Regions from separate parts of the Anaerocolumna sp. AGMB13020 genome, predicted to be linked through region 1. Evidence: predicted binding sites of a transcription regulator. Region 1 holds the regulator's gene; the other holds the start of a gene.

Region 1 (4,890 bases):
ATCCATAATCCTGGTAGCAGTTTTATTGATAAAATAACGGTCATGTGAAACATATAATACGGTTCCTGAATAACGATTAATTGCATTTTCAAGAATTTCCTTGGAGGTGATATCCAAGTGGTTGGTAGGCTCATCCAGGATTAATAGATTTGCTTCTGAGAGCATTAGCTTTGCCAGGGACACACGTCCTTTTTCGCCGCCGCTGATATCTTTAATACGCTTAAACACATCATCTCCGGTAAAGAGAAAAGCAGCCAGAATATTACGGATAGCGGTATTATCCATATTAGGGTAAGCATCACTTAATTCCACAAAAAGAGTCTTGTCTGAATCAAGAACCTGATGTTCCTGGTCATAATATCCGATTTTTACTTTGGAACCTAAGGTTACCTTTCCGGAGTCCGCAGGTATTATCTCATTGATGATTTTCAATAAAGTGGTCTTACCCGTTCCGTTATTTCCGATAATAGAGACCTTTTCACTTCTTTTTATTTCAAAATTCAGATTATCAAATAGCTTTAAGCTGCCAAAGGATTTAGCAAGTCCTTCAACTCGCAGCACATCATTACCGCTGATTACCGAAGGCTCTAGGTTAATGTGCATCTGGGGCTCATAAGTAACCGGCTTATCCAGGCGGTCTACTTTATCTAACATCTTTTCACGGCTTTCAGCCCTGCGAATGGATTTCTCACGGTTAAAGGAACGAAGTTTGGCTATTACCTCTTCCTGATGTTTGATTTCTCTTTGCTGATTGAGATAATGTTTTAACATTGCATCCCGCAGCATGGCTTTTTTATCGGCATAAGCTGTGTAATTACCATCATAAGAGACGGCTTTACCCTGTTCCAACTCTACGACCTTTGTTACAACTTTATCAAGAAAATAACGATCATGGGCTATTACAACAACAGAACCCTGATAATTAACCAGAAAGTTTTCAAGCCAGGCAATAGACTCCATATCAAGATGATTGGTAGGCTCATCCAGAAGGATTAACTCGGGTTTGCTTAGGAGTAGTTTACCAAGAGCAACACGTGTCTTCTGACCGCCTGATAATGTAGTGACAGGTTTTGAGAATTCTTCTTCAGTAAAACCCAGTCCTTTTAAAATGCCAATAACTTCACTTTTATAAGCATAGCCATTTTTCAATTCAAATTCGTGATTTAATCTTGTATAGGCAGAAAGCATCTGCTCCAGTTCGGTTCCGGATGCCTCCTTCATGGATTCCTCCAGCTGGCGAACCTTGGTTTCTATATCAATAACATCCTGTTTGACGGTTAATATTTCATCATAAATGGAATTTTCAGAGGAGAGTCCCTGATGCTGTGCAAGATAACCAACACTGCAACCCTTTGCAAATATAATCTCTCCGTCGTCCGGTGCCAGTTCTCCCATAATAATCTTAAAAAGGGTGGATTTTCCTGCGCCGTTAATACCGATAACAGCGGCTTTTTCCCTTTCGTTTACATGGAAAGAAACATTGCTAAGAATCTGGTCTGTTCCAAAGCTTTTAGAAATATTTCTGCATGCTAAAATCATTTCAAATTACCTTTCTCTTTGGATTTCTATTTAGAATCATAAAGGAATGACTGTAAAAAGTCAAGTAATTGACATGTCCCAGCTAAGGTAAACCAAAGAGGATGACATATAAGAGAGAGATTATGGCTGATCTGTTGTTTTGATGGAGGTCTCAAGAAGAAACTCGGATTATGTACAAAGTTTTTGTTAAAGATTTACTTCCGTTATTAAGTGAGATAAATAACTTGAAAAAGTGCCTGTATCAATGATATCATGTAGAAAAAGTGCCTGTTACAGACTGCGGGAAGGTTGTAATTTACAGCGCAGATACTATTATAAGCCAATTAGGAAAGGGGTTTACACATGAGTAAGAAATTTTTCAAAGATTTTAAATGGTTAAATGAAAGCAGTATTCGATATACAAAAGAAGGAATTGTGATAAAAGCACCCGGGCAGAGTGATTTCTTCCGTGGGACAGGAGTATTTGTACGTGATAATGCGCCATTTTATTATACAGAAATTTTTGGGGATTTTGTATTTAGAGCCAAGGTATCTCATGCTTTTTTGGATACCTTTGATGCAGCAACGATAATGTTAATGGAGAATGACAGCATCTGGGCTAAGGCCTGCTTTGAGAAGACGGATTTTGACACCAATGCAGTTGTCAGTGTTGTAACAAATCCCTTGTCTGATGATGCAAACGGCTGTAATATAGAAGGAAATGAGGTTTGGCTTCAGGCAGCCAGGGTAGGAGATGCCTTTGCCTTTCACTATTCTTTGGATGGTATAAAATATGATATGATGCGTTATTTTATTCTGCCCGCCAGTCAGACAATCAAAGTTGGTTTGGTGGCACAAGCACCAATTGGAGAAGGCGGAGAACGTTATTTTGAGAATATATCGCTGGAGCACAGAACGGTTTTAAATATACGCGCCGGCAGATAAACCGAGGGAATTATTGGAAAATTCATATAGGAATCAGCATTTGACAAATAAATATCATTCACATATAATATCTTATTAGAAAGCTATATTCAGGAGTAAATTAAGTTAAATGAAGAATTTGTAGGATCCTTTCTGTAGAAATACCTGAATACCGTATTTTTACACAGGAAGAGTAAAAACAGTTTACTTAAAACATTCCTTTAAACATAAGAAAATCAAAAGCAGGTTAATGAATATATGCATATATCAGTTTTAATTTGCAATATTGAATTACCTGCTTTCAGTTATAAAAAATAAAGGAGGGTCAGAAGTGCAAGAGAAAGAAATTTCATTAGCCGTAATACAGCGCTTACCCAGATATTATCGTTACTTGGGAGAACTGCTGGAAAATGACGTGGTACGTATTTCATCTAAGGAGTTAAGCGAGAGGATGAAGGTTACTGCCTCCCAGATAAGGCAGGATTTGAACAATTTTGGTGGGTTCGGACAGCAGGGGTACGGATATAATGTTGAATATCTGTTTACTGAGATTGGAAAAATATTAGGACTTGACAGAAAGTACAATGTAATCATCATAGGAGCGGGTAATTTGGGACAGGCATTGGCAAACTATGGTGATTTTGAAAGAAGAGGATTTATGATTAAGGGTATCTTTGATGTTAACCCGCGATTGGAAGGAATATCAATCAGGGGAACTCAGATACAGATGATGGATGAACTGGAAGAATTTGTGAAGAGCAACAAGGTTCATATAGCCGCACTGACCATACCAAAGATAAAGGCACCACAGACTGCTAAAGAAATAGTGGCCTTAGGTATTAAAGCCATTTGGAATTTTGCGCCAGTAGATTTAAATCTCCCCTCCGATGTCATTGTAGAGAATGTACATCTGTTAGAAAGTCTTATGAGATTATCCTATACCCTAAAAGATTTGGAAGAGTCCCAAGGTATTACGGAAGAAGACATTTCATCCGATAATAATTAAAAAGGACACCAAAGCGAAAGCTTGCACCAGAAATGGGGTATAAGTATACATGAGAAAAAAGGAAGACATAAACTTTGAAAAAATCTTTAAGGGTAAGAAAATACCAATAGTAGTATTGGATGAACGCTGGCATCAGCTGTTTCCGGATTATGATAAACCTGTTCACATCAAAGCAATGGAAAATAAACTGGATGAGCTGATGAAACAGCAAGGCAAACTTACCAATGATTTAAAGGATTACAAGAAGATAAAGAATCAACTGATGGGTGAGATTATCACTCACATGGATGTCAATGACACAAAGCTGGGAAAAGCCAAAGAAAAGAAACTTGATCAGAACCAGAGACTGATAAGGGAAATTGGCGATAAAGTAAAAGACTCAGAGAATGAACTGGTTGATCTGCCTTATCAAATTAAGGCGGCTAACGAAGCTTTAATAATAGAAAGTTCACAAATCTGCTATAGACGGCTCAGTGAGAACACAGAGAAAATCAATGAGATTAATAAGTGGATTCAAAACATCCGAGAACAGCTGAAAATAAAAATCCTAGAGAAACAGGATATGGAAATGAAAAATGCAGATATCTATAATTACATGCATGATCTGCTGGGACCGGAACTATTGCAGGAACTGGATGAAGAGATAAAAAGGAATAAATAGCATGATTGTTGGTATCGGTACAGATTTAATTGAAATCGAAAGAGTCATGAAAGCCTGTGAGCGGGAACATTTCTGCAGGAGAATCTTTACTCCAAAAGAGTTAGAACTTGCTCAGACAGACAGAAGAAAGCTTGCCGGAAATTTTGCTGTAAAAGAAGCAGTTGTAAAAATGCTGGGTCTGGGTTTTCGAGGAATTCATCCTTCAGATATAGAAGTATTGCGGGATGAATACGGGAAACCTTTTGTGAATTTATTGAAAGGAGCCAAAGAGGCTGCCGATAAAATTGCATGTCAAAGGATACTGGTAACTATCACAAACACAAAGGAGTTCGCCAGTGCTTTTGCTGTTGGAGAAAGCATTAATTCGTAGTATTCAGAAAATACGTAGATAGGTATTCAGAAAGTCAAGTTTATAAAAGAGGTTTATATGAAATATCTGGTCAAGCGTAATGAGATGCAGGAAGTTGACAGGAAAACCACGGAAGAAATGGGGATACCTGCTATTGTTTTGATGGAGCGTGCTGCCTTAAAGGTAGCAGAAGTAATTGATGAACATATCATAACTTCAAGCTGTGAGAAAGATACAAAATTGAAAATACTTGCTTTATGCGGTACAGGGAATAATGGAGCTGATGGAATTGCGGCTGCCAGGATTCTAACCTGTAAAGGGTACAAAGCAGCAATATATGTGGTGGGTGACAGGAATAAGGCATCCGCCTTGTTTTTGCAGCAATTAGAAATTGCTGTGAATTTCGGTGTTGAAATAGTTAGCAATATTGAT
Region 2 (4,890 bases), 2.8 Mb from region 1:
TTAAAGGATGAAATAAACATAGCAGTTTATGAAAGTGTGAGAGATAATGTTTTAACCAGAGTGTTAACACCTTTCTATCGTAGTACTGCACCTTATAGCAGCTGGGAGCATGCGACCCATAACTGGTGTGCTGTCTGCAGTGGTTCGCTGGGCAGCGCCTCCTTTTATATGCTTAAAAATAAGCCGGAAGAATTAGAACCTGTAATAGCACGTATTACAGATTCCCTTGCGTATTACCTGAAAGGTTTTCCGGAGGACGGCACCTGTATGGAAGGGATCGGTTATTTCACATATGGAATGACCTACTTTACAACCTTTGCAGGGCAATTAGCGGAATATAGCAAGGGAAGGCTTAACCTGTTCAAGAATGATAAGGTCAGACGTATAGCTGAGTTTCAGCAGAAATGTTACTTTGAGGAAGGACTTTCCGTTAATTTCTCCGATAGCGACAGTCATACCAAATATAAAATGGGACTTACCTTGCAGCTTGCGCTGCAATATGAAACGGTTAACCTCCCGCCAATTTTACTTGCCGGGGATTATGACACAGACCCCTGCTTCAGGTGGGCAGCTATTTACAGAGACTACATTTGGACAAAAGAGTATATCGAAGCCCTTAAGGCAGGTGCGATAATAGAACGGAACCTGCACCTGAATGCGCAGGATACACTAAAGGATGCCCAGTGGAATGTCATGCGCAGTAAGAATAAAGCAGGCCTTGCTATTAAGGGGGGGCATAATGATGAACCCCATAATCATAATGATATAGGAAGCTTCCTCTACGTCTATAAGAAAGATATGTTCCTGGCGGAGCTGGGAGCTGGAGAATATACCAAGGATTATTTTGGAAACGGCAGATATGACATTCTGTGTAACAGTTCCTTAGGTCACAGTATTCCAATTATAAATGGCAAAGGGCAGTTAAGCGGCAGAGAACATGCCTGCACTTACTTTTATACAGATAAGGCGTTTGAAACTGTAATTAATCTGGAAAAGGCTTATGAAGAGAATAATATAAAAAGTATCAAAAGATCGGTGACTTTTAATCCAGAGGATGGTTCAGTGTGGCTGAGAGATGATTTTCAATGTACTGAGAGTACTACTTCAATCAGGGAAAACCTGATAACTGGTATTAAACCGGAAATAGAGAAAAACAATATCTTATTAAAGAAAGGCTCTTCCAACTGCAGGATTACAGTAGAGGATAAGGATGTAAGAATCGAAGTCAAAGCTGTACTGCACAGTGACCATGAAGGGGTACAGCAAGAAGTATATCTGGTACAGTGGGAATTGCCGCTCCTCAAGGAAATCTCCTCTGTCATAACCATAAATATAGAAGAAAAATAATATCATGTCATTTAAAGCATCAGCTCTCATTAATATGAGCGGATGCTTTTTTGCTTCAGGAGCAGAAAATTACATGGATTTTACTTGGAAAAGATTGTTAAATATTTATTAATTTCACAAAATATTACATTCCTGATGATAGAAGCATTTTCCATATTAAACGAATTACTTTCATAGAAATACGTCATAAAAAAAGTATTGGTAGGAAATTTTGTCGAAGTTGATTGTTAAAATATAAACAAATACACTAAAAAATTCATTAAAAATATTAAATTTTTAGGCAAAAAACAAATAATAGTTTTGCGTTGTTTATAAAACGGGTGTATAATTAGACAGAATCACGTAAAAAGTGATTGGAAAATAAGCAGATATTATAAAATCAGCCTATGCAGATAGCAGCCAAATGACGACTTGCAGTCTGAAGACTTCTTTTTATTATTACCGGCTTTATATCAATTGACGGCAAGGTGACGAATATGAACTTAATTACTACACTCATTTTATTTCCATTGGCAATAGCAATCCTCTCCTTTGTTATAAGACAGGATAAAATAAGAAATGCTATTGTAACTTTAGGGGCTGCAAGTATCGCCCTTCTAACCGTTCTGGTAACCGTGAGATATTTCGGAGACGGTATTACTTATTCTTATCATCAAGAAGAGGGAATTTCATACCTGATAATGTGTCTTGAGATTATAATCGCAGGTTATGTTCTTGTGAAGAGCATCAGGGACAAAAAGTACTTAGTGACTGTATTTGCGGCGATACAGACACCTTTGATCCTGTGGTTTGAATTATCCGCAGGACATCATATCCAGATAGTGAATCAGATTGTATATGATAAGCTGTCAGGTATCATGGTACTTATTATTGGTATCATTGGCAGCCTGATCTGTATCTATGCAGTGGGCTATATGAAGGATTACCACCATCACCATAAGGAATATGCAGAGAGAAAATCCTTTTTCCTGTCCATCCTGTTTTTATTTCTCTCCGCTATGTTCGGACTGGTGCTGAGTAACAATCTGACCTGGCTTTATTTCTGTTGGGAGGTTACTTCTCTTTGCTCTTTCCTGCTAATTGGATATACAAGAACAGAAGAGGCAAAGAGCAATTCCTATCGTGCGTTAACCATTAACCTTGGTGGCGGACTTGCTTTTGCCGTTGCCATCGTATTTATTGGATTACATTATGATACCCTTGAGTTATCAACGCTGATTTCTCTTGAACCTGAAGCCATAGCAATGGTGCCGGTCTTCCTGATGTCTGTGGCAGCTCTCACAAAATCTGCCCAGTTTCCCTTTTCCTCCTGGCTCCTTGGAGCTATGGTGGCACCTACACCTTCCTCCGCACTGCTGCATTCCGCGACTATGGTTAAGGCAGGCGTATATCTGATTATCAGACTTGCACCTATGCTTGGGGATTCACCGGTGGGGATTGCGGTAACGGGAATAGGTTGTGCTACCTTCCTGTTAAGCTCACTGGCAGCAGTTACTCAAAGCGATGGCAAGAAGATTCTTGCATATTCCACCGTTGCCAACCTGGGGCTGATTGTTATCTGCGCCAGTATCGGAAGTCAGGAAGCACTTTGGGCAGCCATCCTGCTGATTATCTTCCATGCTTCTGCAAAATCTTTGATGTTTTTGTGCGTGGGTTCCATCGAGCATCAGCTGGGCAGCCGTAATGTAGAGGATATGGGAGATCTGGCATTGGTATCCAGAAAACTGAATCTATTTATGTTTATTGGTATTGCAGGAATGTTCCTGGCACCTTTTGGTATGCTTATCTCTAAATGGGTGGCAATGAAAGCATTTATTGATTCCAGACATATACTGGCTGTTATAGTGATTGCTTACGGCAGCGCCATCACCCTGTTCTATTGGACGAAATGGATGGGTAAACTGGTGTCCGGTTCCAATCGGAAGCAGGAAAAGGAGCATTCGTTTTCCCTGTTTGAAGAACTGCCTATTATCATACATGTCATAATTGTTATCGTTTCCTGTTTTGCCTTTCCGCTTATCTCTGATTATGCGCTTGTTCCCTATTTGACAGAGCTTTTTGGTAAAGATGCGGTAATACCTATTGGTACAAGTGATGTCAACCTTATGATAATGATGCTTGCCATGCTGATTATCATTCCTATTAGTTTTATTCCTCTTTACAAAGGAGATAAAAGAAGAATTGTGCCTATTTATATGGCTGGGGAAAATACCGGAGATAATGAGACCTTCTATGGAGGTCTTGGCGAGAAAAGGAAAGCGGAGATGCGTAACTGGTATCTTTCTGAATATTTTGACAGTAAGAAAATGCTGTTCATCGGTAATATTATCGCAATACTTATACTGGTGCTCGGCGTAATACTTCTAATCGGGGGGCTTGCTCAATAATGCTGATACTTAAAATAATTGTAATCATTCTATTAACACCGATAGCAGGAGGACTGCTTACGGGCATGGACAGGGTAATTACTGCAAGAATGCAGGGAAGACAAGGTCCGCCTCTGCTTCAACCCTTTTATGATGTATTAAAGCTCATTCAGAAAGAAGCCATAGAAGTTAACCTGATGCACCGTTTTTATGTGTATCTGTCCCTGATCTTTGTAATACTGACCTCAGTAATACTTCTTCTGGGCGGGGATATACTGCTGGCGGTCTTTGCCCTTACCCTGGGTTCGGTACTGTTTATACTTGGCGGATATGCCTCCAACTCGCCTTACAGTCTGATAGGTTCGGAAAGAGAGCTTCTTCAGATGATGGCTTACGAGCCTATGGTACTGCTTACCGGAATCGGTTTCTATCTGGCAGATAAGAGCTTTTTCATTTCTGACATTATTAAAAACAATATACCAGCAATTGTATATCTGCCGGGAATGTTTATAGGTTTTGTATATATACTCACTTTTAAATTGCGCAAATCACCTTTTGATTTCAGTATGTCCCATCATGGGCATCAGGAAATCGTACAGGGAATCACCACAGAGTATTCCGGGAAAGATCTGGCAGTAATTGAAATTACACACTGGTATGAACAAATTATCGCTTTGGTATTCGTATTCCTGTTCTTTGCTACCAGCCATATTTCCAGTATTATTGTTGGCATTATTGTGTGCCTGCTGGTATATTTTCTGGAGATACTTATTGATAACGGCTTTGCCAGAATGAAATGGAATTTCGCTTTAAAGTCTGCCTGGCTGGTTACGGCTGTTTTGGGGTCTGTTAATTTAATGGTATTGTCATATTTCAGATAGTTGAACAGTGTTACGAGAGAATAACCGGTACTGCATTTCAGGGAGTTCCCATAATGCACCACCTGCCATTGAGCAGATGAGGTGTTGTCCCAGGCCGGCGAAGTATACTGCTAATTTGACCGCTATGTCTTGTTCTCTGACTTTTCTCAGTGAAATAGCAGGCACTTATAGCAAGAAGCTAACGGATTGCAGTACTGGAGAAGTAACTTAGTTGGTTTATAGAATAACAGAATTGACGTAAAAAGAGAGGTTCCTATGAATTTTATAAAAAAATCACCCTGGATATTACATTATGA

What was found. The regulator Rex, encoded in region 1, represses fermentation and respiration genes when NADH is low (regulators of the CRP and FNR family bind a similar motif). The targets are predictions, from matches to a motif close to ATTGTTAANTANTTAACAAT.
Region 2: R2R35_RS09165 (NADH-quinone oxidoreductase subunit 5 family protein) is a predicted target of Rex. The motif match lies at 1,571-1,590, and genes of this name have one in related genera.

The regions. Positions count from the first base shown of each region.
Region 1 is NZ_CP136910.1:5,087,268-5,092,157, forward strand. It holds gene R2R35_RS21415 (ABC-F family ATP-binding cassette domain-containing protein) at 1-1,539, opposite strand, end outside; gene R2R35_RS21420 (DUF1349 domain-containing protein) at 1,882-2,463, shown strand; gene R2R35_RS21425 (redox-sensing transcriptional repressor Rex) at 2,774-3,448, shown strand; gene R2R35_RS21430 (hypothetical protein) at 3,498-4,109, shown strand; gene acpS (holo-ACP synthase) at 4,111-4,479, shown strand; gene R2R35_RS21440 (NAD(P)H-hydrate dehydratase) at 4,537-4,890, shown strand, end outside.
Region 2 is NZ_CP136910.1:2,306,118-2,311,007, reverse strand. It holds gene R2R35_RS09170 (heparinase II/III family protein) at 1-1,347, shown strand, start outside; gene R2R35_RS09165 (NADH-quinone oxidoreductase subunit 5 family protein) at 1,824-3,734, shown strand; gene R2R35_RS09160 (respiratory chain complex I subunit 1 family protein) at 3,734-4,594, shown strand; gene R2R35_RS09155 (NADH-quinone oxidoreductase subunit B family protein) at 4,850-4,890, shown strand, end outside.